One region of the Pseudomonas coleopterorum genome, then DNA from elsewhere that is predicted to be linked to it. Evidence: predicted binding sites of a transcription regulator. Region 1 holds the regulator's gene; the other holds the start of a gene.
What was found. The regulator sigma-54, encoded in region 1, starts transcription at its own class of promoters, with help from an activator protein. The targets are predictions, from matches to a motif close to ANTGGCATNNANNTTGCTNT.
Positions count from the first base shown of each region.

Region 2: nirB (nitrite reductase large subunit NirB) is a predicted target of sigma-54. The motif match lies at 5,405-5,424, and genes of this name have one in related genera.

Region 1 covers NZ_FNTZ01000001.1:903,083-917,809, forward strand. The annotation lists gene BLV18_RS03960 (ZIP family metal transporter) at 5-898, shown strand; gene BLV18_RS03965 (HPr family phosphocarrier protein) at 969-1,241, opposite strand; gene rapZ (RNase adapter RapZ) at 1,258-2,115, opposite strand; gene ptsN (PTS IIA-like nitrogen regulatory protein PtsN) at 2,118-2,582, opposite strand; gene hpf (ribosome hibernation-promoting factor, HPF/YfiA family) at 2,595-2,903, opposite strand; gene BLV18_RS03985 (RNA polymerase factor sigma-54) at 2,982-4,475, opposite strand; gene lptB (LPS export ABC transporter ATP-binding protein) at 4,639-5,364, opposite strand; gene lptA (lipopolysaccharide transport periplasmic protein LptA) at 5,364-5,909, opposite strand; gene lptC (LPS export ABC transporter periplasmic protein LptC) at 5,896-6,468, opposite strand; gene BLV18_RS04005 (KdsC family phosphatase) at 6,477-7,013, opposite strand; gene BLV18_RS04010 (KpsF/GutQ family sugar-phosphate isomerase) at 7,031-8,005, opposite strand; gene BLV18_RS04015 (ATP-binding cassette domain-containing protein) at 8,240-9,049, shown strand; gene mlaE (lipid asymmetry maintenance ABC transporter permease subunit MlaE) at 9,049-9,846, shown strand; gene mlaD (outer membrane lipid asymmetry maintenance protein MlaD) at 9,846-10,313, shown strand; gene BLV18_RS04030 (MlaC/ttg2D family ABC transporter substrate-binding protein) at 10,324-10,977, shown strand; gene BLV18_RS04035 (STAS domain-containing protein) at 10,977-11,279, shown strand; gene BLV18_RS04040 (BolA family protein) at 11,393-11,632, shown strand; gene murA (UDP-N-acetylglucosamine 1-carboxyvinyltransferase) at 11,655-12,920, shown strand; gene hisG (ATP phosphoribosyltransferase) at 12,990-13,625, shown strand; gene hisD (histidinol dehydrogenase) at 13,751-14,727, shown strand, end outside.
Region 2 covers NZ_FNTZ01000001.1:1,324,379-1,339,105, forward strand. The annotation lists gene BLV18_RS05910 (di-heme-cytochrome C peroxidase) at 1-1,110, opposite strand, end outside; gene BLV18_RS05915 (bifunctional nitrate reductase/sulfite reductase flavoprotein subunit alpha) at 1,475-5,266, shown strand; gene nirB (nitrite reductase large subunit NirB) at 5,571-8,132, shown strand; gene nirD (nitrite reductase small subunit NirD) at 8,132-8,494, shown strand; gene pcaQ (pca operon transcription factor PcaQ) at 8,714-9,649, shown strand; gene bamJ (BamJ family beta-barrel-assembly machinery protein) at 9,808-10,569, shown strand; gene BLV18_RS05940 (YkvA family protein) at 10,855-11,301, shown strand; gene BLV18_RS05945 (helix-turn-helix domain-containing protein) at 11,417-11,770, shown strand; gene BLV18_RS05950 (hypothetical protein) at 11,767-12,138, shown strand; partial or broken gene BLV18_RS05955 (EAL domain-containing protein) at 12,147-13,328, opposite strand; gene BLV18_RS05960 (carboxy terminal-processing peptidase) at 13,499-14,727, opposite strand, start outside.

The DNA.
Region 1 (14,727 bases):
GGCCATGGGATCACAGACCTTCGCGCTGGCCAGTGTTCGCCGTTTTCGTCTGGCACTGGGCACGGTGTTGCTGCTGGCCGGCGCAGCTCTGCTGGTGGGCGAGCTGCTGGACTGGCTCGACCTCGAACCGCGTATCCTGCGTGCACTCGAGGGCGGTGCCATCTGCGCCTTGGGCACCGCCCTGGGCGCCGTTCCGGTACTGGTCATCCGCAGCATGCCCGTCGCGGTGGCCGATACGTTGCTGGGTTTCGGTGCCGGCGTGATGCTCGCCGCCACCGCGTTCTCGCTGATCATCCCCGGCCTGGATGCGGCAGCGGCGATCGGTTTCTCGCGCTGGGGTGCCGGCGCCCTGATGAGCCTGGGCATCATGTCCGGAGCATTCTGCCTGTACCTGGTGGACAGGAGGGTATCCGGCGTTACTCCGGATTACCTGGTGGGCACGACGCAACAGCCGGTGATCCCGGCACGCATCTGGATCTTCGTGATTGCCATCATCGCTCACAACATCCCGGAAGGCATGGCCGTCGGCGTTTCGGCAGGCGGCGGCATGCACGACGCCGACAGTCTGGCGATGGGCATCGCCTTGCAGGATGTGCCCGAAGGGCTGGTGATCGCATTGGTTCTGGCCGGGGCAGGCATGGCGCGCTACAAGGCTTTCCTGATTGGTGCCGCATCCGGGCTGGTGGAGCCGGTGTTTGCGGTACTGTGTGCCTGGCTGGTACGCATGGGCGAGCTGCTGCTACCTCTGGGCCTGGCCTTTGCGGCTGGCGCCATGCTGCTGGTCGTGACCCACGAAATCATTCCCGAATCACGCAGCAACGGCCATCACAAGCTGGCAAGCCTGGGCCTGTGTGTCGGTTTCTGTCTGATGATGGTCATGGACACCGCGTTGTCTTGAATCTGGTACCTGGGTGGTGGACAGCTCGATGGCCTCCACCCCGGTTCCGACGCTTGGCCACTGGCTTGGCTTACTCGCCTTCGTCGAACTTGTCGTTGATCAACTTGACGATGGCGTCCAGCGCTTCCTGATCCTGCTCGCCTTCGGTGTGCAAGTGAATGGTGGTGCCTTTGCCGGCTGCCAACATCATCACACCCATGATGCTTTTGCCATCGACCAGCGACTCTGGCGAGCGACCCACACGCACCTGACAGGGATAGCGTCCAGCGACGCCGACGAATTTTGCCGCGGCGCGGGCGTGCAGGCCGAGCTTGTTGATGATTTCTACTTGGAGGGCGGGCATTGCGCGGGGGATCCTTTCAGCTGAGGTCGCGATGGCGAACCTGGACGTTCTTGAGCGACTGCTGCAGCAATCGGCCCAGGCGCTCGGTCAAGTATACCGAGCGATGGTGCCCGCCTGTACAGCCAATGGCGATCGTCACGTAGGCGCGGCTGCTGGCAGCGAAGCGGGGCAGCCATTTGAGCAGGTAAGAGGAGATGTCCTGATACATCTCTTCGACGTCCGGCTGCGCTGCCAGGTATTCGGCGACCGGCGCATCGAGCCCGGACTGTTCGCGCAATTCCGGCTTCCAGTACGGGTTGGGCAGGCAGCGCACGTCGAACACCAGGTCGGCGTCTATCGGCATGCCCCGCTTGAAGCCGAACGATTCCACCAGAAACGCGGTGCCCGGCTCCGGCTTGTTCAACAGCCGTACCTTGATGGCGTCGCGCAACTGGTAGAGGTTAAGGCTGGTGGTGTTGATCTTGAGATCGGCCAAGTCGACGATAGGCCCGAGCAAATCGCTTTCCACCCGGATGGCTTCGGCCAGCGAGCGGTTGCTGTTGCTCAGAGGGTGTCGACGTCGGGTCTCGGAGAAGCGCTTGAGTAGCGTTTCTTCGTCGGCGTCCAGGTACAGGACATCGCATTGGATGTGCTTGGCGCGCATTTCAGCCAGTAACTGCGGAAAGCGGGACAGATGGCTGGGCAGGTTACGCGCATCGATCGATACCGCCACCTGGGGCTGCGCCAGTTCGGTGTGGATCAACGCACGCTCGGCCAGTTCGGGCAGCAGCCCGGCCGGCAAGTTGTCGATGCAATAGAAACCGTTGTCTTCGAGAACATCCAGGGCAGTGCTCTTGCCTGAGCCTGAGCGGCCACTGACGATGATCAAACGCATGGTTAACGACCGTTCTGTTCGTCCAGTACCACTTGGTACAAGGCTTGATTGCTGGGCGCCGAACGCAGTCTTTCGCGCACTTCCTTGCGATCGAGCATGCTGGCGATCTGGCGGAGCAATTCCAGGTGCGCATCGGTGGCCGCTTCGGGCACCAGAAGCACGAATAGCAGGTCGACCGGAGCGCCATCGATTGCGTCGTAGTCGATCGGCGCGCTCAGGTGAACGAGGGCACTGACCGGCGTATCGCAGCCTTTGAGCCGGCAATGCGGTATGGCGATGCCGTTACCGAATCCAGTGGAGCCCAGTTTTTCACGGGCAATCAGCGCTTCGAACACGGTCTGGGTGTCGAGCGATGGCACTTCACGACCGATCAGGTTGGCGATCTCTTCGAGTGCTTTCTTCTTGCTGCCGCCCGGCACGTTCACACGTGAACGGCCGGGGGTCAGGATGGTTTCTAATCGGATCATGGGTGGGGAGTGTCAGCGAGCAGTCGCGCCTTGCAACAGACTCTGCTGTTTTTCCTTATGCTTTTTGAGTTGGCGATCCAGCTTGTCGGTAAGCAGATCGATGGCCGCGTACATGTCGTCATGTTCGGCGTTGGCAACCACCTCGCCACCGGGTATGCGCAGGGTGGCTTCGATTTTCTGTTTGAGCTTCTCGACCTCCATGATCACCTGCACGTTGGTGATCTTGTCGAAGTGGCGTTCGAGACGCTCGAGTTTTTCCCCGATGTAGGTTCGCAGGGGTTCGGTCACATCCAGTTGGTGTCCACTGATGTTGACTTGCATACCGCTTCTCCTTATTGCCATTGCATAAAGAAGCAGGCTTGGGTGCCTGCCACTGGAACGCTGTGGCACATCGCAGGGCTACATCAACCGCTTGCGTTCGCTGGACGGCGCAATCCCAAGGGACTCGCGATACTTGGCGACCGTTCGGCGGGCTACCTGGATGCCTTGTGCCTCCAGTAAACCAGCGATCTTGCTGTCACTCAACGGCTTTTTCTGATTTTCGGCGGCGACCAGTTTCTTGATGATCGCGCGGATCGCGGTGGAGGAGCATTCGCCCCCCTCGGAGGTGCTGACATGGCTGGAGAAAAAGTATTTCAGCTCGTATATGCCGCGCGGCGTGTGCATGTATTTCTGCGTGGTCACCCGGGAAATGGTCGACTCGTGCATGCCCACCGCCTCGGCGATGTCGTGCAGAACCAGGGGCTTCATGGCCTCGTCGCCGTAATCGAGGAAGCCACGCTGATGCTCGACGATCTGGGTGGCAACCTTCATCAGGGTTTCGTTGCGGCTTTGCAGGCTCTTGATGAACCAGCGCGCTTCCTGGAGCTGGTTGCGCATGAAGGTGTTGTCGGCGCTGGTGTCGGCGCGCCGCACGAAGCCGGCATACTGCGGATTGACCCGCAGCCGCGGGACCGACTCCTGATTGAGCTCGACCAGCCAGCGGTCGTTGTCCTTGCGCACGATGACGTCGGGCACGACGTATTCGGGTTCGCTGGATTCGATCTGCGAGCCAGGCCGCGGGTTCAGGCTCTGTACCAGCTCGATGACCTGGCGCAGTTCGTCTTCCTTGAGCTTCATGCGCCGCATCAGCTGGCTGTAGTCACGCGAGCCGAGCATGTCGATGAAATCGCTCACCAGCCGCTGTGCTTCGGCCAGCCAACGGGTCTTGGCCGGTAGCTGGCGCAGTTGCAGCATCAGGCATTCGCTCAGGTCGCGGGCGGCGATGCCGGCCGGTTCGAACTGCTGGATGCGATGCAGCACCGCTTCGATTTCGTCCAGTTCGATGTCCAGCTCGGGGTCGAAGGAATCGCAGATTTCCTGCAGCGTCTCGTCCAGATAACCCTGATTGTTGATACAGTCGATGATGGTCACGGCGATCAGCCGATCGGTATCGGACATGGGCGCCAGATTCAACTGCCACAGCAGGTGCGTCTGCAGGCTCTCGCCGACCGACGTGCGGGTGGTGAAGTCCCACTCGTCGTCATCGTTGCTCGGCAGGCTGCTGGCACTGGTCTGGTAGATGTCTTCCCAAGCCGTGTCGACGGGCAATTCGTTGGGGATGCGCTCGTTCCAGTCGCCTTCCTCGAGGTTGTCCACCGTCGGCGCAGACTCCTGGAAGCTCGGTTCCTGGATCTCCTGGGTCGGCTTCTGCTCGATGTTGTCGGCCAGCGGGTCGCTGTTGTCGAAGTCGTCGCCTTCTTCCTGGCGTTCGAGCATGGGATTGGATTCCAGCGCTTCCTGGATTTCCTGCTGGAGGTCCAGGGTCGATAGCTGGAGAAGGCGGATGGCCTGTTGCAACTGCGGTGTCATCGTCAGTTGCTGGCCCATACGTAGGACGAGCGATGGTTTCATGGCAGGAACTTAACACCTTGGTCGCCGGCGCGAAGCGCCTTCTACTACGGGTACCGAAGTACCCGGCTTATGTCGTAAGCAAATTATATGCCTGAAACCTGAGTGTTTGCCTAGGGCGCCATGAAAATTAATGCCCGCAGGAGGGCGACGGCGCCCTTGGGCCTTACAAGCGAAACTCGTGGCCCAGGTAGACTTCGCGGACCAGATCGTTGGCCAGGATGGTCTGGGCATCGCCTTCGGCGATCAACTGGCCATCATTGACGATATAGGCCGTTTCACAGATGTCCAGGGTCTCGCGGACGTTGTGGTCGGTGATCAATACGCCGATGCCCTTGGTCTTGAGGTGGTGGATGATCTGCTTGATGTCGCCGACCGAAATCGGATCGACACCGGCGAAGGGTTCGTCGAGCAGGATGAACTTGGGCGCGGTGGCCAGTGCACGTGCGATCTCCACGCGGCGGCGTTCACCACCCGAAAGGCTCATGCCCAGGTTGTCGCGAATGTGCGTGATGTGGAATTCCTGCAACAGGCCTTCGAGCTCGGCCAGGCGAGCCGCGGCGTCTAGCTCCTTGCGGGTTTCCAGGATGGCCATGATGTTGTCTGCCACCGACAGCTTGCGGAAGATCGAGGCTTCCTGCGGCAGATAACCGATACCCGAACGGGCACGGCCGTGCATCGGCTGGTGGCTGACGTCCAGGTCGTCGATGAGGACGCGGCCCTGATCGGCCTGTACCAGGCCGACGATCATGTAGAAGCAGGTGGTCTTGCCGGCACCGTTGGGGCCCAGCAGGCCGACGATCTGTCCGCTTTCGATGGACAGGCTCACGTCGCGTACGACTTGTCGGCTCTTGTAGCTCTTGGCCAGGTGCTGCGCTTTCAGGACTGCCATCACTGGGCCTTCTGCGGTGCGTCGGATTTCTTCTTGGGCTGGATCACCATGTCGATCCGCGGACGAGGCGTGGTGACCTTGCTGCCCGTGGCACGGCCGGCGTTGACCACCTGGCGCACCGTGTCATAGACGATCTTCTCGCCTTCGGAGGTGTTGCCGTCGTTGATGACCTTGGCCTTGTCGATCAGCACGATGCGGTTCTGCGCCGCGAAGTATTGAATGGTCACGCCATAGGCCTGAACGATGGGCTTGTCCACCGCAGGTTTCTGCTCGTAATAGGCCAGGTTGCCGACGGCAGTGAACACGTCCACGTCGCCGGTGGCGTTGCGGGTGATGGTCACGGTATTGCCGGTGATCTTCATCGACCCCTGGGTGATGATCACATTGCCCTTGTAGGTCGCCACACCCTGTTTGTCGTCGAGCTGGGCATCGTCGGACTGGATATGAATGGGCTGATCGCGGTCAGTGGGCAGTGCCCAGGCGCTCGCGCTTCCCAGTGCTGCGCTCAGGCCGAGCAAAAAGGGGAGGGTTTTAACGAGCCTCATACTGTCCTCTTACGTTGGACAACAAGTTGATCTTGCTGTCATTCAGATACGCTTTCATGCCCTTGGCCGTCGACACGCCACCGGCGCCGTCGATTCTAACGTCTTGGTCGGTCTGCGCATATTGCTTCTGTGGGAAAACGGTCATGCGTGAGCTGGTGATCAGCGTGGCGCGGCTCTTCTGGTCGGTGCGCGCGATGCGAACCGAATCGATCAGCTCGACCTGGCTGCCATCGGGATTGACCTCGCCACGGTCGCTGGTCACGTGCCATGGGTAGACAGTGCCGCGGTACAGCTGCATGTCGGGCTTGGTCAGCAAGGTCACCTGCGAGGTCTTGACGTGCTCGACCTTGTCGGCGGTCATGTCGTACTGCACGCCACCGTCGGGCAGGTACTGGCGAGCCTTCGCGTTGATAGCGTAGTAATCGATCTGGCTTTCGTCGACGGCCGCAGCCGGCTGGTCGAGGAAACGCTCCGGGCTGATGTCCCAGTAGCCGATGGCGGCGAACAGCAGCCCCAGCACACCCAGGATCACGATATTACGAATTTTCTTGTTCAGCATGTCAGGCCCTACAGGTAGGCGGCACGGGCCGCTTCGAGATTGCCTTGGGCAGCCAGGATCAGCTCGCAGAACTCGCGCGCTGCACCCATGCCACCACTGGCCTGGGTCACGCCGTCGGCATGCTGGCGCACGAAGGCATTGGCATTGGCCACGGCCATGCCCAGCCCCACCCGGCGAATCACCGGCAGGTCGGGCAGATCGTCACCCAGGTAGGCCACTTGCTCATAGTTCAGGCCGAGCTCGGCGAGCAGGCCGTCGAGTACCACGAGCTTGTCTTCGCGCCCCTGAAATAGATGGGCAATACCCAGGTTGCGGGCCCGCCGCTCCACCACCGGACTGCTGCGGCCGGTGATGATCGCAGTGGTCACGCCGCTGTTGATGAGCATCTTGATGCCCTGGCCATCCAGCGTGCTGAAGCTCTTGAACTCGCTGCCGTCGGCCAGGAAATACAGACGGCCATCGGTCAGTACGCCGTCGACGTCGAATACGGCCAGCTTGATGGCCTTGCCACATTGCAGAAGCTCGCTGCTGCCAGTCTGGGTCATTGCGTCGTTTCCGGTCATTACATGACTCCCGCGCGCAGCAGGTCGCCCAGGTTGAAGGCGCCTACCGGACAGTCCTGATCATCGACCACGACCAGTGAGTTGATCTTGTTGTCTTCCATGATCTTCAGCGCCTCGGCGGCCAGCATGTCGGCGCGCGCGGTCTTGCCGTGGGAAGTCATGACGTCTTCGATTCGAGTGTTGTGGACATCGATGGTGCGATCCAATGTGCGCCGCAGGTCACCGTCGGTGAAGATCCCGGCGAGGCGGCCATCGGCCTCCAGGACGGCGGTCATGCCCAGCCCCTTGCGGGTCATTTCCATCAGCGCATCGCGCAGCAGCGTGCCGCGCGGCACCTGTGGCAGCGCGGTGCCGGTGTGCATGACGTGCTCGACCTTGAGCAGCAGGCGACGACCCAGGGCACCACCGGGATGGGAGAAGGCGAAGTCATCGGCGGTGAAGCCTCGCGCCTCGAGCAGGGCGATGGCGAGGGCATCGCCCAGTACCAGGGTCGCCGTGGTGGAGGAGGTCGGTGCCAGGTTCAACGGGCAGGCTTCCTGGGCGACGCGGGCGTCGAGGTTGACCTCGGCGGCCTGGGCCAGGGGCGAGTCGGGGTTGCCGGTCATGCTGATCATGGGAATGCCCATGCGCTTGATCAAAGGCAGCAATGTGACGATTTCTGCGGTCGAACCGGAGTTGGACAGGGCCAGGATGACGTCCTGGCGGGTGATCATGCCCATGTCGCCGTGGCTGGCCTCGGCAGGATGGACGAAAAACGCCGGGGTGCCGGTGCTGGCCAGGGTCGCGGCGATCTTGTTGCCGATGTGTCCGGATTTGCCCATGCCCAGCACGATCACGCGGCCATCGCTTTCGAGGATCAGTTCGCAGGCGCGCACGAAATCGGCGTCGATATGGGCGAGCAGGCCCTCTACCGCTTCGATCTCGAGACGGATGGTGCGGTGCGCGGATTGGATCAGGTCGCTGGTCTGGCTCATGGCGAAAATCGGTAGGCCCGGTGAAAAGGCGGCGATTATAGCGGGAATGGGCGAGCGACTCACCTGCCTATTTTGCGGCCTGTACAAATCAACGACACGGCATGCCAATGGATCGATCTTGGGCGGCACCTGTCTGCAATGCTATAGTTCGCCGCTTGTTCGGCCTGTCCGCGCCAAGTGTCTTCGGTCAGAAGATGAGCGTCCGAGGGTAAGGTTGCACTGCAAGGAGTTTAAATGAGTGCCGATAGCGCCTACGCGGTCGAGCTGAAAGGGGTTTCTTTCAAGCGCGGTGCGCGGAGCATTTTCAATGATGTCGATATCCGCATTCCTCGCGGCAAGGTCACCGGTATCATGGGGCCTTCAGGTAGCGGCAAGACGACGCTCCTGCGTCTGATGGGCGCCCAGCTGCGACCCACTGGCGGCGAGGTCTGGGTCAATGGCCAGAACCTGCCCAAGCTATCGCGCAGCGACCTGTTCGATGCGCGCAAGCACATGGGCGTGCTGTTCCAGAGCGGAGCGCTGTTCACCGACCTGGACGTGTTCGAGAACGTGGCCTTCCCGCTGCGGGTGCATACCGACCTGCCCGAAGACATGATCCGCGACATCGTCCTGATGAAGCTGCAGGCCGTCGGGCTGCGTGGCGCCATCGAACTGATGCCCGACGAATTGTCCGGTGGCATGAAGCGTCGTGTCGCATTGGCCCGTGCCATTGCCATGGATCCGCAGATACTGATGTACGACGAACCGTTCGTCGGCCAGGATCCGATCGCCATGGGCGTGTTGGTCCGGCTGATCCGCCTGCTCAACGATGCCCTGGGCATCACCAGTATCGTGGTCTCCCACGACCTGGCGGAAACCGCGAGCATCGCCGACTACATCTATGTGGTCGGCGATGGTCAGGTGCTGGGTCATGGTACGCCCGAGGCATTGATGGCGTCGGACAACCCGCGCGTCCGTCAATTCATGAAAGGCGATCCCGACGGTCCCGTGCCTTTTCATTTTTCCGCGCCCGATTACCGCGCCGATCTGCTGGGGAAGCGTTGATGCGCAAGAAATCAATCATGGAGCGAGTGCGCCTGTTCGGTCGATCGGCCATCGACATGGTCGGCATCCTGGGGCGTTCCGGGCTGTTCCTGGGTCACGCTCTTGTGGGCCGCGGCGGTATCGGTGGCGGTTTTCAACTGCTGATGAAGCAGCTGTATTCCGTGGGTGTGATGTCGCTGCTGATCATTGTCGTGTCCGGTGTGTTCATCGGCATGGTACTGGCGTTGCAGGGCTTCAGCATTCTGGCCAAGTACGGCTCCGAGCAGGCGGTCGGGCAAATGGTCGCGCTCACGCTGTTGCGTGAACTCGGGCCGGTGGTGACCGCTCTATTGTTCGCCGGTCGCGCAGGGTCGGCACTGACCGCCGAGATCGGCAACATGAAGTCGACCGAGCAGTTGTCGAGCCTGGAAATGATTGGCGTCGACCCGCTCAAGTACATCGTTGCGCCAAGGCTGTGGGCTGGTTTCATTTCCCTGCCGCTGCTGGCCATGATCTTCAGCGTCGTCGGTATCTGGGGTGGATCCTGGGTGGCCGTCGATTGGCTGGGGGTCTACGAAGGATCGTTCTGGGCCAACATGCAGAACAGCGTCAATTTCACCGATGACGTGCTCAACGGTGTGATCAAGAGCCTGGTATTCGCTTTCGTCGTCACCTGGATCGCCGTGTTCCAGGGGTATGACTGTGAACCCACGTCCGAGGGCATCAGCCGCGCTACCACCAAGACCGTGGTCTATGCGTCGCTGGCCGTCCTGGGCCTGGACTTTATTCTGACCGCCCTGATGTTTGGAGATTTCTGATGCAAAACCGATCAATGGAAGTCGGAGTCGGCCTGTTCCTTCTGGCCGGTATCCTGGCTTTGCTGCTGTTGGCCTTGCGTGTCAGTGGTCTGTCCACCAGCGCGAATACCGAGAGCTACAAACTTTATGCCTATTTTGACAATATCGCCGGTTTGACTGTCAGAGCCAAGGTGACCATGGCCGGTGTGACCATAGGCAAGGTCACGGCCATCGATCTGGATCGCGACACCTTCACCGGAAGGGTGACCCTGCAGCTGGACAAGAAAGTGGACAACCTGCCCACCGACTCCACTGCTTCCATCCTGACGGCGGGTCTGCTGGGCGAGAAATACATTGGTATCAGCGTGGGTGGCGAGGAGGCCTTGCTCGCCGACGGCGGTACCATCCATGACACCCAGTCGTCCCTGGTGCTCGAAGACCTGATCGGCAAGTTCCTGCTCAATACAGTCAGCAAAGATGCCAAATAAGGAGTTATCCATGTTTTCGATCATGCGACGCAGCCTGCTGGTTCTGGTGGCTCTGCTGCCGATGTGGGCCAATGCAGCGCCTGCGGTGTCCGCACATCAGGTGGTGCAGGGCGTCACCGACCGACTGCTGTCGGATCTGGAAAAGAACCGCGACACCTACCGCAGCAATCCGCAGGCGTTCTACGACGCGCTCAACACCATCGTCGGTCCCGTGGTCGACGCCGATGGCATTTCGCGCAGCATCATGACCGTGAAATATTCGCGCAAGGCTACCCCCGCGCAGATGGCCCGGTTCCAGGAAAACTTCAAGCGCAGCTTGATGCAGTTCTACGGCAACGCCTTGCTTGAGTACAACAACCAGGGCATCACCGTAGGTCCGGCCAAGGATGAAAGCGGCACACGCACCAGCGTCGACATGCAGGTCAAGGGTACGGGTGGGGCGGTGTATCCGGTTTCCTACACCCTGGAAAACCTGAACAACGAATGGAAAGTGCGTAACGTCATCATCAACGGCATCAACATCGGCAAGCTGTTCCGCGATCAGTTCGCCGACAGCATGCAGCGCAACGGCAACGACCTGGACAAGACCATCGATGGTTGGGCTGGCGAAGTCGCCAAGGCCAAGGAAGTGACCGACAAAGCTGCACCGACGAGCGCGCAGTGATGGAACAGGGTCGTGTCGAACTGTCGGGCGATCAGCTGAGCCTGGCCGGTGTGCTGGATTACCGCTGCGGTGCGGCCCTGCGCAAGCAGGGGCAGGCACTGATTCAATCCAGTCAGGCCGCCGCGCTGGTCATCGACTGCACCGGCGTGGAAAAGTCGAGCAGCGTGGGTCTGTCCCTGCTGCTGGGCTTCATGCGCGATGCTCAGGCCGCTGGCAAGAGCGTGCGAGTTCAGGCATTGCCGCACGACATGCGTCAGATCGCTCAGGTCACAGGCATGAGCGACTTCTTTTCACAGAATTGATTGGCCATCTGCACAGCTCTCTGACCTGATCCCGTGAATCCGGGGTTCGCAGTCGGAGGGCTTTTTTGTATGATGGCCGACCCGCGCGCACAGGGCGCCGATCGAGGTTGAGCATGCAGGCTGTAGAAGTGAAGGGTTTCCTTGAATCCAAACTGCCCGGAGTGCAGGTGGAAGTCGAAGGCGAAGGCTGCAATTTCCAGTTGAACGTGATCAGTGACGAGCTGACTGCGCTCAGTCCGGTCAAGCGCCAGCAACAGATCTATGCTCATTTGAACCCATGGATCGCCGATGGCAGCATCCATGCGATCACCATGAAATTCTTCAGCAGCGCAGCCTGGGCTGAGCGTTCCTGAGCCACCCCGCGTCGAGACTCCAATGGACAAACTGATTATTACTGGCGGCGTTCGCCTTGATGGCGAAATCCGCATTTCCGGGGCGAAGAACTCCGCCCTGCCGATCCTGGCCGCTACCTTGCTGGCAGATGGGCCGGTGACGGTCGCCAACCTGCCGCACCTGCACGACATCACCACCATGATCGAGCTGTTCGGCCGCATGGGCATCGAGCCGGTGATCGACGAGAAGCTGGCCGTGGAAATCGATCCGCGCACCATCAAGACCCTGGTTGCGCCGTACGAGCTGGTCAAGACCATGCGCGCCTCGATCCTGGTCCTGGGCCCGATGGTCGCCCGTTTCGGTGAGGCCGAAGTGGCGCTGCCCGGCGGCTGCGCGATCGGTTCGCGTCCGGTCGACCTGCACATCCGTGGTCTGGAAGCCATGGGCGCCGTGATCGACGTGGAAGCCGGCTACATCAAGGCCAAGGCCCCCGAGGGCGGGCTGCGCGGTGCCAACTTCTTCTTCGATACTGTCAGTGTGACGGGTACCGAGAACATCATGATGGCCGCGGCATTGGCCAACGGCCGCAGCGTGCTGCAGAACGCTGCGCGCGAGCCGGAAGTGGTCGACCTGGCCAACTTCATCAACGCCATGGGCGGCAATGTCCAGGGCGCAGGCACCGACACCATCACCATCGATGGCGTCAAGCGTCTGCACTCGGCGACCTACAAAGTCATGCCCGATCGCATCGAGACCGGCACCTACCTGGTGGCTGCGGCCTGCACCGGCGGCCGGGTCAAGGTCAAGGACACCGATCCGACCATCCTCGAAGCGGTGCTGGAAAAGCTGCGCGAAGCGGGTGCCGAGATCACCACGGGCGCCGACTGGATCGAACTGAACATGCACGGCAAGCGGCCTAAGGCGGTCAACGTCCGCACCGCGCCATACCCTGCGTTCCCCACCGACATGCAGGCGCAGTTCATCTCGCTCAACGCTATTGCCGAAGGCACGGGCGCCGTGATCGAGACCATTTTCGAGAACCGCTTCATGCACGTGTACGAAATGCACCGCATGGGCGCGCAGATCCAGGTGGAAGGCAACACGGCCATCGTCACCGGTGCCGAAAAGCTCAAGGGCGCGCCCGTCATGGCCACCGACCTGCGAGCTTCGGCCAGCCTGGTGATCTCGGCGCTGACGGCTGAAGGCGACACCCTGATCGACCGCATCTACCACATCGACCGTGGCTACGAGTGCATCGAAGAAAAACTGCAGATGCTGGGCGCCAAGATCCGTCGCGTACCGGGCTGATGAGCGTGCAGGGCGCAGGGATGCGCCCGGGCGTTGCCAGAAACTTTCCTGTAAGGACTGACGTTTCCCATGTTGACCATTGCGTTGTCCAAAGGCCGCATTCTTGACGATACATTGCCGCTCCTGGCCGAGGCGGGCATCGTGCCCACCGAAAACCCGGACAAGAGCCGCAAGCTGATCATTCCCACGACCCAGGACGATGTGCGCCTGCTGATCGTGCGCGCCACCGATGTGCCGACCTATGTCGAACACGGTGCTGCCGACCTGGGCGTTGCCGGCAAGGACGTCCTGCTCGAATACAGCGGCCAGGGCCTGTACGAGCCGCTGGATCTGCAGATTGCCCAGTGCAAGCTGATGACTGCGGGCGCCATCGGTGCTGCCGAGCCCACGGGGCGTCTGCGCGTCGCCACCAAGTTCGTCAACGTTGCCAAGCGTTACTACGCCGAGCAGGGTCGTCAGGTCGATATCATCAAGCTGTACGGCTCCATGGAGCTGGCACCGCTGGTGGGCCTGGCCGACAAGATCATCGATGTCGTCGACACCGGCAACACCCTGCGCGCCAATGGCCTGGAACCCCAGGAATTGATCGCCCACATCAGCTCCCGGCTGGTGGTGAACAAAGCCTCCATGAAAATGCAGTACGCCCGCATCCAGGCGTTGATCGACACCCTGCGCAAGGCAGTGGAGTCGCGACACCGCGGCTGACTTTCCCGCGCGGGTTCGCAACCCGCGCCCGTCTATCCGCATCATAGCCAAATAACTCAAGTGCCCATGTGGATCGATTGGTAATCTATCGGCGCTTGAGCAATTGCCATTATTTGAGGCCCGCCATGACCGCTTCCACTGCTATTCGCCGACTCGATGCCACTGATCCGGACTTCGCCCGCCATCTGGACCATCTGTTGAGCTGGGAAAGTGTGTCCGATGATTCGGTCAATCAGCGGGTGCTGGACATCATCAAGGCCGTGCGCGAGCGTGGCGATGCTGCGCTGGTCGAGTTCACCGAGCGCTTCGATGGTCTGCAGGTGGCGTCGATGGCCGACCTGATCCTGCCGCGCGAGCGCCTGGAACTGGCGCTCACGCGCATCACCGAGGCCCAGCGCGAAGCGCTTGAAACCGCCGCCGAGCGGGTGCGCCTGTATCACGAAAAGCAGAAGCAGGACTCCTGGAGCTATACCGAAGCCGATGGGACTGTGCTCGGCCAGAAAGTGACGCCACTGGATCGCGCCGGCCTGTATGTGCCTGGCGGCAAGGCGTCGTACCCCTCGTCAGTGCTGATGAACGCCATTCCAGCGAAGGTGGCGGGCGTGACCGAAGTGGTCATGGTCGTGCCCACGCCGCGAGGCGAGGTCAACGAACTGGTATTGGCAGCGGCCTGCATCGCCGGGGTCGACCGCGTGTTCACCATCGGCGGCGCCCAAGCCGTTGCGGCCCTGGCCTACGGCACTGAAAGCGTGCCGCGGGTGGACAAGGTCGTCGGCCCTGGCAACATCTACGTGGCGACGGCCAAGCGCCATGTGTTCGGCCAGGTCGGGATCGACATGATCGCAGGTCCCTCCGAGATTCTGGTGGTCTGCGACGGCGGCACCGATCCGGACTGGATCGCCATGGATCTGTTCTCCCAGGCCGAACACGACGAAGACGCCCAGGCGATTCTGGTCAGCCCCGATGCGGAGTTCCTCGACAAGGTCGCGGCCAGCATCGACAAGCTGCTGCCGACCATGGAACGTGCCGAGATCATCAATACCTCGATCAACGGCCGTGGCGCGTTGATCAAGGTCCGCGACATGCAGCAGGCCATCGAGGT
Region 2 (14,727 bases), 420 kb from region 1:
GTGGCAGGCCGCGCAGTTTTCCTGGAACAGCTGCCGGCCCTGGGCGGCACGGGTCAGATCGACCTGGCCCAGCACTGCTTCGGGCCACTGCGGCGCGGGCAGACGCTCCACGGCTTGTTCGATGCGGTACAGGTCCATGACCCGCACGCTCGAGGGGTAGCGTTCGTCACCCATCAGGGGCTGGCCGTGGGCGTCGAAGAACTCCAGGGTCGCCCCCACGCCCAGCGCCTCACCGATGTTGCGCGCCATCGGCTGCTGGGCCGAACCGTTCCACTGCACCCAGTCGAAGGTCCAGATGTCCCACAAGTGTGGATAGTCGACCGGCGCGTTGGCGACGCGATAGTTGTCGGCACTGATGGCGTCGCCGAAGGTGGCGTTGGCGATGCGGCCAAACGCATCGGCGCGGCCGGGCCCTTCCTGGACGGGGTACAGGCCGCGATGGGTGTCGTTCCAGGCGGTGTGCAGGATGCTGTTCAGCGAGGCCTTGAGCGCTGCACGCAGGGCGTCGTGCCCGGCCTCGTAGCCTTGCTCGCCGAGCACCGCCAGGGCGAAGCGCTTGAACTTCCAGGGGTTGTAGTAGGTGGCCGCCATGCTCGCCGCCAGGGCCTGGCCGAAGTCGCCGCCGCGCAGGGTCGGCACCGTGGCGGGCAGCACGTGCTGCGCGGTGCCGCCGTCTACCCGCAGCGCCGTGCCGTTGAAGCGCAACTCACCGGTGTGGCAGGCGGCGCAGCTGATGTCGAGAAACTGCGTGTCGCCGTTTTCGCCGGGGTGCCGGGTGAAGCCTATGGGCAAGTCGTGCGGATTCTGCGCGTGGCCCGGTTCGATCAGGAAGCCGAAACGGCCGAGGTTTTCCGGCGCTGCGAAGCGTTGCGTGGAAAACGGCTGTTCCAGGTTGACGAACCAGTCGTAGTGCAGGCCCTTGACCTGGGTCCCCTGGGGGGTGAAATAGTAGGTGTCGCGGTCGGCGTCGCTCCAGTCCTGCAGGTAGTGCAGGTCGCGGGCAGGGCTATAGGCTGGCAGGTTGGGGTAGGCGATGTAGTAGGCGATGACGGCGACGGCCAACAGCGCGGCCACCAGCACGATCATCACGCCTCGAATGAGCAAGCGCATGGGCACGGTCCTTGTGATAAGCGCGGCTTTATGCCTGAAAAATCCAGTGATGGCAACTGGCCTTTAGTCTAGTCCCGGCAATCTCTTCATAACGCGCAGACGCCCGTCGCATCGGTGCCAGCCTGTGGTGCGCGACGCACATAAAGGGTGCAGGTCACGGTCGATACGCCGCACCTGCGACCGGCTGCTTCCTTTCTTCACTGCGGTCCGGATGATTGTGGCGCATGGATTGCAAGCCTGCGCACTACACAATGCAATCGATGCCGATTGCCTCCCACACGACAACGGTGCCGTGCTGCCCGCTCTGATGAGCGCAGGCAGCTGGCGCCGTTTTTGTTTTTGTCGCCAGCAGCGAGGAGGGTCGATGACCGCCACTTCAGTGCGTAGCGTGTGCCCCTACTGCGGCGTCGGCTGCGGTATCGTCATGACTGTCGAGAGCGGCCGCGTGGTCAAGGTCAGCGGCGACAAGCTGCATCCGGCCAACGCCGGACGCCTGTGCACCAAGGGCAGCACCTGCGCCCAGCCGCTCAGCGATCCGGGGCGCATGCAGCACGCCTACCTGCGCGAGAACCGTGATCACGAGCCGGTACAGTCGAACATGGACGCCGCCATCGCCGCGGCCGGCAGCCGCCTGCGGCTGATCCTCGATGAGCATGGCCCCGATGCCCTGGCCTTCTACGTCTCCGGGCAGATGTCGCTGGAAGCCCAGTACCTGGTCAACAAGCTTGCCAAGGGGTACGTGCGCACGCGGCATATCGAATCCAACTCGCGGCTGTGCATGGCCAGCGCCGGCAGTGGCTACAAGCTGTCGTTGGGCGCCGATGGCCCGCCCGGCTCATACGATGATTTCGATCAGGCCGAGGTGTTTCTGGTGATCGGCGCGAACATGGCCGACTGTCATCCGATCCTGTTCCTGCGCCTGCTCGATCGCCTCAAGGCCGGCGCCAGGCTGATCGTCGTCGACCCACGGCGCAACGCCACTGCCGACAAGGCCGACCTGTTCCTGCAGATCGAGCCGGGCACCGACCTGGCGCTGCTCAACGGCCTGCTGCACCTGCTGCACGCCAACGGCGCGACCGACCCGGCGTTCATCGCCGCGCACACCGAAGGCTGGGAGGACATGCCGGCTTTTCTGGCCGATTACACGCCAGCCCGAGTCGCGCAGATCACCGGCCTCGACGAACAGGCGATCCGTCAGGCCGCGCAGTGGATCGGCGGCGCGGCCAACTGGATGAGTTGCTGGACCATGGGGCTGAACCAGAGCATCCACGGCACGTGGAACACCAACGCGCTGTGCAATCTGCATCTGGCCACCGGCGCCCTCTGCCGTCCGGGCAGCGGACCGTTCTCCCTGACCGGCCAGCCCAACGCGATGGGCGGGCGCGAAATGGGCTACATGGGCCCAGGCCTGCCCGGCCAGCGTTCGCTGCTGGTGGCGGCCGATCGGGCCCACGTCGAAACACTCTGGGGCATTGCCCCTGGCAGCTTGCGTGAAGAAGGCAACGCCGGCACCGTCGACCTGTTTCGGCAGATGGGCGAGGGCGCGATCAAGGCGTGCTGGATCATCTGCACCAACCCGGTGGCCAGTGTCGCCAACCGTCAGCAGGTCATCGATGGCCTGCAGGCGGCAGAGCTGGTGATCACCCAGGATGCCTTTCTCGACACCGAGACCAATCGCTATGCCGACGTGCTGCTGCCCGCCGCGCTGTGGGCCGAGGCCGAAGGGGTGATGATCAACTCCGAGCGCAACATGACCCTTATGCGCAAGGCTGTCGACGCACCGGGGCAAGCCCTGCCGGACTGGCAGATCATCGCCAAGGTGGCCTGCGCCATGGGCTTCGCCGAGGGCTTCGACTACGCCAGTGCCGAACAGATCTATGAAGAGCTGCAACGCTTCGACAACCCGCAGAGCGGTTACGACATCCGCGGCGCCAGCTACGCGCAACTGCGCCAGCAGCCACGCCAATGGCCTGCGCTGCCAGGGCAGGAGGGTGTGCGCAGCCCGATTCGCTACCTCACCGAGGCAGGCGTGCGCTTTCCCACCGCCAGCGGTCGTGCTCGGTTCTTCGCCCGTCCGCACCTGCCAGCCGCCGATCAGCCCGACGCCGAGTTCGCCATGGTGCTCAACACCGGTCGCTTGCAGCATCAGTGGCACACGCTGACCAAGACCGGCAAGGTCGCCACCTTGAACCGGCTCGACCCTGGGCCGTTCATCGAGCTTCATCCCGACGACGCCGAGCGTCTGGGCATCGGCGAGGCCGATCAGGTGCAGGTCCGCTCGCGGCGCGGCCAGGCGGTATTGCCGGCCCGCCTCAGCGACCGGGTACGGCCGGGCAATTGCTTCGCGCCCTTTCACTGGAACGACGTGTACGGCAGCGATCTGGCCATCAATGCCGTGACCAGCGACGCCACCGATCCGCTGTCGCACCAGCCGGCCTTCAAGTTCGCCGCCGTGGCGCTGCAACGCGTCGGCTCGCCGAAAATCGCCCTGCAGAACCTCGATGCCGACGCGCCTGACGGTGTCGCGGCAAGCGACGGGCAGGCGGCCATCCAGGTGCTCTGGGCTTCGCAGACCGGCACCGCGCAGGCCATCGCCGAACGCTGCGCGCAGACCCTGCGCGAGCGTGGCGCATCGGTCGCTCTGCGTGGCCTGCACGAGATCACCCCGGCCGAGTTGCTCGCCGCCCATGACCTGTTGCTGATCACCAGCACCTTTGGCGATGGCGATGCACCGGACAATGCCACGCGCCTGTGGGCCCAGTTGCAGGCCACGCAGACCGAGCCTTGTGCAGACCTGCGCTATGCCGTGCTGGCGCTGGGCGATTCCAGTTACGCGCAGTTCTGCGGCTTTGCCCGCAAGCTGGACGAGCGCCTGACCCAGCTGGGCGGAAAGCGTCTGCTCGAACGCGTCGAGTGCGAGCCTGACGATCAGGCGCCTGCCGAGCGCTGGATACAGGCCGCCAGTCTGCTGCTTGCCGGACCAGCGTCCAGTTCAGTGGCTGAATCGGTGGCCGGTTCGGTTGCGGCAGAAGCTGCGTTGTATACCCGTCAGCGACCCTGGCTGGCGCGCGTCCTGCACAATCAGGTGCTCAACGCCGCCGGCACCGAGAAGGAAGTGCGCCATGTGGTGTTCGACTTGAAGGACAGCGGCCTGGTCTATGAAGCGGGCGATGCCCTTGGCGTATGGCCGAGCAACTGCATGAGCCTGGTCGAGGAACTGCTGGCCTGCCTTGGCCTGGACAGCAGCGAGCGGGTCCTGCTCAAGGGGCACGGCGAGCAGCCGCTGGCGGTGGCTTTGCACAAGCATCTGGACATCACGCGCATCACGCCGCAGTGGCTGGCATTTCTGAGCGAGCGCTGCGCCGATCCGTTGTTGGCCTCGTTGCTCGAACCGGCCAACGCTGTCCAACTGCAGCAGTGGTTGTGGGGTCGGCAACTGATCGACCTGCTCGAAGCCTTTCCGGTGACGCTGACCACCCAGGAACTGCTCGGCCTGCTCAAGCCCTTGCAGCCGCGGCTGTACTCCATCAGCTCCAGCGCTCGCACTGACCCGCATCAGGTGCACATCACCTTGTCGACCGTGCGTTACCAGTGCAACGAGCGCGTGCGCAGTGGCGTCTGCTCGGGCTTCCTGGCCGATCGCTCGGCAGCGGCGCTGGTGCCGATCTTCGTTCAAAAGACCCGTCAGTTCCGCGTGCCCAGCCAGGCCGATACGCCGATGATCATGGTCGGCCCGGGCACCGGCATAGCGCCGTTTCGCGCCTTCCTTCACGAGCGCCAGGCGCTGGGTCATCACGGGCGCAACTGGCTGTTGTTCGGCGAGCAACGCGAGCACAGCGACTTCTACTACCGCGACGAACTGCACGCCTGGCTGCGCAGCGGGCATCTGCACCGGCTGGATACGGCGTTCTCCCGCGATCAGGCGGAAAAGATCTACGTCCAGGACCGCTTGCGCCAGCAGGGCGCCCAGGTGTGGCAATGGTTGCAGCAGGGCGGGCATTTCTATGTCTGCGGCGATGCCAGCCGCATGGCCAAGGATGTCGACGCAGTGCTGCGCGACGTAGTGGCCGAACACGGCGCCATGAGCACGCAGCAGGCCGAGGCTTACCTGGCCCAGTTGAGCCGGGACCGGCGTTATGTGCGGGATGTGTACTGAAAGGGTGCGGTGTGCACTGGGGTGGGGCTTTGTATCAGGGAGGGCCTCTTCGCGGGCAGAGCCCGCTCCCACACTGAAATCCTTGTGGGAGCGGGCTCTGCCCGCGAAGAGGCCCCATCTGACACTCCCCAGACAAACCCTGGCACGCAACCTGCTTCCACCCAGACAAGTCCCCGGTGCTCAACGACGATCACCCCACCGGACACCCTCATTTCGACGATCAGGCAAAGGCGCCTGGAGCATTCGCTCCAGGCGTTTTTTTTTGCCCGATGGTCAAGACACCGCAACGTGCCAGGAGATACCCATGAACGCGCTCGTGAACCTCAAGCCCCGGCAGAAACTCATCGTCGTCGGCAACGGCATGGTGGGGCATCACTGTGTCGAGCAGTTGATCGAGCGCAGCGCGGTCGATCGCTACGAGATCCACGTCTTCGGCGAAGAGCGCCAGCGGGCGTATGACCGGGTGCACCTTTCCGAATACTTCGGCGGCTCGTGTGCCGAAACCCTGGCCCTGGGCGACGCCCAGTTGTACGGCAGGCACGGCGTCACCTTGCACCTGAGCCAGCCGGTGATCGAGATCGACCGTCAGGCCCGCGAAGTGGTCACCGCCAACGGGCGGCATGCCTACGACATACTGGTACTGGCCACCGGTTCGTTCCCGTTCGTGCCACCGATTCCGGGCTGTGAGGGCAACGCGCGGCTGGTCTATCGCACCCTGGATGATCTGGACGCGATCCGCGCCGCAGCGGTCGGGGCGCGCCGTGGCGTGGTGGTCGGCGGCGGGCTGCTGGGCCTGGAAGCGGCCAACGCCTTGAAGTCGCTGGGGCTGGAAGCGCACGTGGTCGAGTTCGCTTCGCGGCTGATGCCGGTGCAGCTGGACGCCGAAGGAGGCGCGGCGTTGCGCGCGCGTATCGAAGCCCTGGGGGTAGGCGTGCACACCTCGCGCGCCACGCAGAACGTGGAGGCCGGCGAGACCCATCGTTATCGGATGAATTTCGACGGCGGCGAATGCCTGGAAACCGACCTGATCGTGTTCTCGGCCGGTATCCGCCCTCAAGACGCATTGGGCCGCGCCAGCGGGCTGGAGATCGCGGCCCGTGGCGGTATCGTCATCGACCCGCACTGCCGCACCAGCGACCCGGCGGTGTATGCGATCGGCGAGTGCGCCTCCTGGAACGGCAGCATCTTCGGTCTGGTAGCGCCCGGTTACAGCATGGCCCGCAACATCGCCTGCGAATTGGCCGGGGAAACGCCGGTGGCGTTCAGCGGCGCCGACATGTCCACCAAGCTCAAGCTGCTCGGGGTCGACGTGGGTTCCATCGGCGACGCCCATGCCAGCACGCCAGGCGCCAAGAGCTACCGTTTCATCGACGAAGCCAACGCCAGCTACCGGCGCCTGGTGGTGGACGCCAGCGGTAAACGGGTTCTCGGCGCCGTGCTGGTCGGCGACAACAGCTACTACGACACCCTGCTGCAATACGCGCAGAACGGCATCGCCCTGCCGGCCGACCCGTCGACGTTGATCCTGCCGCTGTCCGACGGCGCACCGGTTCTGGGCGCCGACGCGCTGCCCGACACGGCCATGATCTGCTCCTGCCACAACGTCAGCAAAGGTGCGATCTGTTCCGCCATCGACGGCGGTTGCGGCGACCTCTCGGCGCTCAAGTCGCAGACCAAGGCCTGCACCGGCTGTGGCGGCTGCGCCGCGCTGCTCAAGCAGGTCTTCGAGCATGAACTGACGGCCCGTGGCGTGACGGTCGACAAGAGCCTGTGCGAGCACTTCGCCTACACCCGCGCCGAGCTGTACGCGCTGGCCCGTGTCGAAGGCATCGCCAGCTTCGAGGACATGCTCGCCCGCCACGGACGCGGTGCGGTGGGCTGCGACGTGTGCAAGCCCACCGTCGGCAACATCCTCGCCTCGTGCTGGAACCAGCCGATCATGGACCCCTCGCTGGTGCCGCTGCAGGACACCAACGACACCTTCATGGCCAACATGCAGAAGAACGGCACCTACTCGGTGGTGCCGCGCATTCCCGGCGGTGAGATCACCCCGGACAAGCTCATCGCCATTGGCGTGGTGGCTAAGAAATACGACCTCTACACCAAGATCACCGGTGGCCAGCGCATCGACCTGTTCGGCGCACAGTTGCACGAGCTGCCGGAGATCTGGAGTGAACTGATCGAAGCGGGCTTCGAAACCGGGCATGCCTACGGCAAGTCGACCCGCACCGTGAAGTCCTGCGTGGGCAGCACCTGGTGTCGTTACGGCGTGCAGGACAGCGTGGCCATGGCCCTGCGCATCGAGGACCGCTACAAGGGCCTGCGCTCGCCGCACAAGCTCAAGTTCGCGGTATCGGGCTGCACCCGCGAGTGCGCCGAGGCGCAGAGCAAGGACATCGGCGTGATCGCTACGGAAAAGGGCTGGAACCTGTACGTCTGCGGCAACGGTGGCATGCGGCCGCGTCACGCCGAGCTGTTTGCCACCGACCTGGATGACGAGCAACTTATCCGCTACATCGACCGCGTGTTGATGTTCTACATCCGCACCGCCGACAAGCTGCAGCGCACCTCGGTGTGGCGCGAAAATCTGGAAGGCGGCCTGGAATTCCTCAAGCAGGTGGTCCTGGAAGACAGCCTGGGCGTGGGCGCCGAACTCGAAGCGCAGATGCAGCGGGTGGTCGATCACTATGAATGCGAATGGGCCAACGCCCTGAAGGATCCGGAAAAGCTCAAGCGCTTCCGCACCTTCGTCAATGACAAGCGCGCGGACCCCGGCGTGCAGTTCGTCAAGGAACGCGGCCAGCGCCGCCCCGCCCATGCGGGCGATGTCGTGACGTTGATCCCGGTGGTCGAGGAGGTGGTGTGATGCAGGCAATCGAAGCTGTGCAGGCGATGACCTGGCAAGCGGTGTGCGAGCGGTCGGACCTGATCGCCAATTCCGGTGTGGTGGTGTGGCTGGACGGTGAGCAGATCGCATTGTTCTACCTGCCCGGAGCGGGCGAGGGCAGGGTGCTGCACGCCATCGACAACCACGACCCGCGCTCGGGCGCCAACGTGCTGGGCCGCGGAATCGTCGGGTACCTGCAAGGGGAGTTGGTGGTGGCGGCGCCGCTGTACAAGCAGCATTACTGCTTCAGCGACGGGCGCTGCCTGGAGGCGCCGGATCAGCATGTCAGGGTCTGGCCGGTGCGCTTGAATGGGGATCGGGTGGAGATTGGCAGGATGTAGGTAGGTCTTGCTGGCCTCTTCGCGGGCAGAGGGCTTGCCGCCCGCCCCGCTCCCACAATGGTCCGGCGTACGCACATTAATGTGGGAGCGGGCTCTGCCCGCGAAGAGGCCCTCACTACCAAAGCAAACCCCAAGGCCACTGCTCCCATAAGAAAGCTCGATGTGCAGGGGCCCTCACTACCAAAGCAAACCCCAAGGCCCAATGCTACGATTGGCGCCATGAACCTCGACAGCCGCATCAAATTCCGCCACCTGCTGTGCTTTCTCGAAATTGCCCGTCAGGGTAGCTTCGCCAAGGCCGCCGATACCTTGTCCATCAGCCAGCCGGCGATTTCCAAGACCCTCAAGGAACTCGAAGACCTGCTGCAGACCCGCCTGTTCGAGCGCGACAAGAGCGGGGTCGAGCTGACGGCCGCAGGCGTACGCTTCATGCGCTACGCCGGCCCCTGCGTGCAGGCCCTGCGCGACGGCGTCAGCAGCCTGCGCGGCGAGCCGCACGAAGCGCCCCAGGTGCGCATCGGTGTGCTGTCCACCGTCGAAAGCCAGTTATTGCCCGAAGTGCTCTGCCGCCTGCACGCGCGCCACGCCGCGCTGGTCGTCAGCGTCGCGACCGGCCCGGGGGCGTACCTGCTGGCGCAACTGCACGTGGGCGAACTGGACCTGGTGATCGGCCGCATGACCGACAGCCCGCAGATCCAGGGCCTGTCGTTCGAGCACCTGTACAGCGAGTCGATGACCCTGGTGGTACGCCCGGGCCATCCGCTGCTCGAAGTGCGCCCGTTGGACGCCGAACAGGTCGGCGCCTGCCCGTGGGTGCTGCCGCTGGCTGGGACGACCATCCGCAAGCACGCCGACAGCTTGTTCGTGCAGTGCGCGATCACCCCGTCTGCGCAACGTCTGGAAACGCTTTCGCCGACCCTCAGTCGGCGCTACGTTGCCAGCAGCGATGCCATCTGGGTCGCGCCACGCGATGCGGTGCAACGCGACATCGCCACCGGCCAGTTGTACGAACTGGATCTGGGCGTGCACGAGCCGGGCGGCTCGGTGGGCATCTGCCGCAACGCCGCGCTGCCGCTGTCGATGCCGGCGCAATGGTTGTGTGAGGTGGTGCGTGAAGTGGCTGCGCAGTATGAGCAGTCCTCCACCTTCCCATGACACATCTTTCATACAGCCGCTGCCAAGCCACTTTCCTTTTGCTGGCCTGAACTTATCGGCTTTTTGCCTCTCTCATGCCGGTAGCCATTGGTCGTGGCCGCCTGATAAGCTCGCGGCCTCACTCGATTGCCCTTATGGCGCATGAACAAGGAAATAGCATGAAACAGCATCGGTTGGCGGCGGCAGTTGCCTTGGTCACCCTGGTCCTCGCAGGTTGCGATTCCCAGACCAGCGTCGAGCTCAAAACCCCGGCGCAAAAAGCTTCCTACGGTATCGGCCTGAACATGGGCAAGAGCCTGGCTCAGGAAGGTATGGACGATCTCGATTCCAAGGCCGTCGCCCTGGGTATTGAAGACGCCGTCGGCAAGAAAGAGCAGAAGATCAAGGACGATGAGCTGGTCGCAGCTTTCGCCGATCTGCAGAAACGCGCTGAAGAACGCATGACCAAGATGAACGCCGAGGCCCAGACCGCCGGCAAGAAGTTCCTCGAGGAAAACGGCAAGAAAGACGGCGTGGTCACCACCGCTTCGGGCCTGCAGTACCAGGTCATCAAGAAGGCCGACGGCGCCCAACCCAAGCCGACCGACGTGGTCACCGTCCATTACGAAGGCAAGCTGATCGACGGCAAGGTCTTCGACAGCTCCATCGAGCGCGGCGCCCCGATCGATCTGCCGGTCAGCGGCGTGATTCCAGGCTGGGTCGAAGGCCTGCAACTGATGCACGTCGGCGAGAAGGTCAAGCTGTTCATCCCGGCCGATCTGGCCTACGGCGCCCAGAGCCCGAGCCCGACCATTCCGGCCAACTCGGTGCTGGTGTTCGACCTTGAGCTGATCGCCATCAAGGACGCTGCCAAGGCTGCTGCCGACGCTGCTGCCGAAACCGACGATGCCGAAGTCGAAGAAGCCGCACCCGCCAAGTAAGCGCTATTGCTGCGAAGCGTCACGGCTTGATGAAACGCCCCGTCTCGACGGGGCGTTTTCGTTTGAACCGGGCCTTGGCCAATGGGTCTGAGATGAAGCTGCGTTAGCCGTTTTCGCAACACTGCGTCAAGAATTTTCGTGGCTTTTTTGTGTGAGTAAAAAACGCCCGATTTGACCTCAGCCCTTGAAAACCGGGCGGGTCAGGCGCGAAAAGCGGCTCTGTTCACAAGGTTATCCACAAATACTGTGGATAACCTGAAACCACCATTCGGCACCGGAGGGCTCATGAAGGCACCTTGGAATTTCACCCGTTTTCTGCCCATTGCCGAACGCATCCTGAGTCGGGGCCGCCTGCCGGCCTTGATCTTCGCCGTGGCGCGCAAGGGCAAGGGCTATCGGCTGGGCGCCCTGAAGGAAGACGTGCAACTGCTCCAGGCCCTGTGCCTGGCCTACTGGCGGGGCGAGTACCGCAACATCAGCCCAAAGGCGTTGCTGTCCATCGTCGCTGGACTGGTCTACTTCGTCAGCCCCATCGATGCCATTCCCGACTGGCTGTTGGGCGTCGGCATGCTGGACGACATCGCGGTGCTGGCCTGGGTCATGAAAACCCTGTCCGGCGAGCTGGACACCTTCCGCGCCTGGCGCGAGCGGCAGTCTCCGGAGAAGCTGCGGGTCGTCGAACGCCTGCCGGCTTCGGAGCAGGAGCTGGAGCTGGAAAAATCCCACCGCTGATACAGCTGCCGGCTTCGGTGCGCAGTTAACGCCCCGAAGTCGGCGATCCCCTGTTAACATCCCCGCATTACGCTTGCATCATCCGATGTAGGCAGCCATCGTGCGGGAGGATGCAATGGGGGTTCAGGTGATAAGCCGTGACGGCCAGCCGGAATACGCGGTGGTGCCATGGGCCGAGTATCAACGGCTTCTGGCTGCCGCCGCAGGCAGCTCGGTCGAGCAGTCTTCAGACACCGAAGCGTCCAGCGAACCAGCCGCTCCGGCCGCTCACGTCCCGCCTCCCAGCTTCCAGCGCCTGCGCGAATTGCGCGAGACCCAGGGCGTGCCTCTGGACAGCCTGGCCCGCGCGGTCGGCATCAGTCCTTCCTACCTGTCGATGATCGAAACCGGCGAGCGCGAGCCCGATGCTGCCATCCGCCGCAGCCTTGCCTGGGAATTGGGGGTGCCGGGCTGGAGCGGCGAGTCGTGAGCGTGCGCATCAGTCGGCAGCAATGGGAGGGCCTGCTGAGCGAGCTCGACGTTGCGCGGCACCAGCGCCACTTGCTCACCTACCGCGCGCTGCTCGAACGTCTGGCATTGCCCACGCCTGCCATGCAGACCCTCACGGCGGCGCTGGAATACCTGGCCATGCTCGATGCCCGCGCCGACCAACCGTTGCGCAGCTCGCTGGTGATCAGCCAGGGCGCGAGCCGGCTGCCGCGTCCCGGCTTTTTCGAGTGCGTTGAAAAGCTCGGGCGCTTCTCCGGTCCATCGGATGGCGTGGCGGCTGCCGCCTGGCACGCCTCGGAAGTGGTGCGCGTGTTCGAGTATGCGTACCCGTCCAGCACGGCGGTCTAGGCCGGCCCGGTGATCAGTCTGAGTACGTCGATCAGTCGCCCCAGGCCCAGGTATCGCCCACCCTGAATGATCATGAAGTCCTCTTCGATCCGTTGCCGGGCACGTCCGGTCAGTAGGCGGCTGACCTGTTGCAGGGACTGCTTGATGTCGACCGCGAGGAAATCACTGCTCATCAGTCGGCTGATCGGCTTGCGCGCGAGCAGGTCGGCGGCGAAGGGCTCGAACAGCGCATCCGACAGTGCGCGCCGATGGACGATGCCACAGGGGCGGCCCTCGTCGTCGACCACGGCCAGGGTGTTCAGGTCGGCCTGCAGGCGGAAGGCTTCCAGCACCTGCCGGGTCGAAGTATCGCGCTGCACCGCGGCTTGTTCGATGATCAGCGCGGACAGGTCGCTGCCGTCTCCGCCCAGGGGAGGGTGACTGTCTTCCAGATCAGGAATCAGCGCCCGGGCATCCCGTGGCGGCTGCTCCTGAGGACGGCAGAGCAGATAGCCCTGGACCAGGTCGACGCCCATCTCGATGAGCACCAGCAACTCCTCCTCCAGCTCGATGCCCTCGGCGATCACCTGGGCTTTGGAGGCCTTGGCGATCTGCAGGATGGAGCCGACGAACTCACGCTTGAGGGCGTCCTGGTGAATGCCATCGATGAAGTGACGGTCGATCTTCACGTAGTCCGGGCGCAATTCCGACCACAGGCGCAGACTCGAATAGCCTGCTCCCAAGTCGTCCAGGGCAATGGAAAACCCCATGGCGCGGTAATGATGCAGCGCGTTGAACAGCAGTTGAAAATCGTCGGTGGGGGTTTGTTCGGTGAGTTCGATGACCACTTGGTTCGGGCTGATGCCGTAGCGTTGCAACAACTGCAAGGTGCGGCCGTTTTCGTGCAGCGGTTCGAGCAGCGACTCGGGCGACACGTTGAGAAACAGCTTGCCGTCCAGGCGCTGTTCGCTGAAGCGGCGGCAGGCGGTGTCGCGGCACATCATCTCCAGCTCGTTGAGCCGCCCGGCCTGGCGGGCGACGGCGAACAGATTGATCGGCGAGTGCAGCGGGCTGTTCGACGGCCCTCGACTCAATGCCTCGAAGCCCAGGATCTGTCGTTGGGACAGTGACACGATCGGCTGGAACAAGCTGTGCACACCGCCTTGGGCCAGAATGGTGTCCAGGGCGCTGAGCTGTTCAATGACGGTCATCGGTACGCTACCTTGCTGAAGGTCGTGCTGGCCGATGCTCGAAACAGGTTGAAAGCACCGGGCCAGACGCAAAAAAAGACCCGCTGCTCACGCAGCGGGTCCCTATTTCACGACAGCTTCATTTCGGTTTGATGACGCAGGTGTCACGTTGCAGTCATTACTTCCGTGGATCAGTGCTTGGCCACAGACGTATTGAGTTTCAGGTAGTCGAGCAGGATGCGCCCGGTCTCTGCCAGGTAAGCGTCGTCTTCCGGTTTGGTCTTGTCCGGATCGGCGCCCAGTGCGTCTTCGTCTTCCTTCTTCAGCTCTTTGAGCGGCTCTTCGCCCTTGGCCTTGCGACGGGTGTTTTCCAACGCCAGTTGCTTGGCTTCGATGTCGCTGTGCTGGGCACGACGATCGGCCTCGTTCAGGCTCACGGTCTTCTCTTTCATCAACTGCTCGGCCAGGGCCAGGCGATCGCGGATGTAGATGAATTCCGGATCCTTGACGGTGCGCGCGTCATGATCTGCGGTCAGCTTGGCCAGGTACGGCTTGAACGGATCGCTGGCCGGCTTGATGGCCGGGCGGATGGTGTCCCACGGCATCGCTTCGGGCAGGGCGCTCTCGCCGATCTCCTTGGTGTCGATGATCGACGGGTAGGCGATGTCCGGCAGCACGCCCTGATGCTGGGTGCTCTGTCCGGAAACCCGGTAGAACTTGGCCAGGGTCAGCTTGAGCTCGCCGTGGTTGAGCGGCTGGATGGTCTGCACCGTGCCCTTGCCGAAGGTCTGTCCGCCCACGATCAGAGCGCGGTGATAATCCTGCATGGCACCGGCGAAAATCTCCGAGGCCGAAGCGGACAGACGGTTGACCAGCAGCGCCAGCGGGCCTTTGTAGAACGCGCCGGGGTTTTCGTCCTCGAGCACGTCGACACGGCCATCGGCGTTGCGCACCAGCACGGTCGGGCCTTTCTCGATGAACAGGCTGGTCAGTTCGGTGGCTTCCTGCAGGGAGCCGCCGCCGTTGTTGCGCAGGTCAATGACCACACCGTCGACTTTTTCCTTCTGCAGCTCGGTGAGCAGCTTGCGCACATCGCGGGTGGTCGACTTGTAGTCCGGGTCACCGGCGCGGAACGCCTTGAAGTCCAGGTAGAAGGCTGGAATCTCGATCACGCCCAGCTTGTAGTCGCGGCCGTTTTCCTTGAGGTTGAGGATCGACTTCTTCGCCGCCTGCTCTTCGAGCTTGACCGCTTCGCGGGTGATCGAGACGATCTTGCTGGTCTGATCGTTGGGCGCATTGGTGTGCGGAATCACTTCAAGGCGCACGGTGGAGCCTTTCGGGCCGCGAATCAGCTTGACCACTTCATCCAGGCGCCAGCCGACCACGTCGACCATTTCCTTGTCGCCCTGGGCGACGCCGA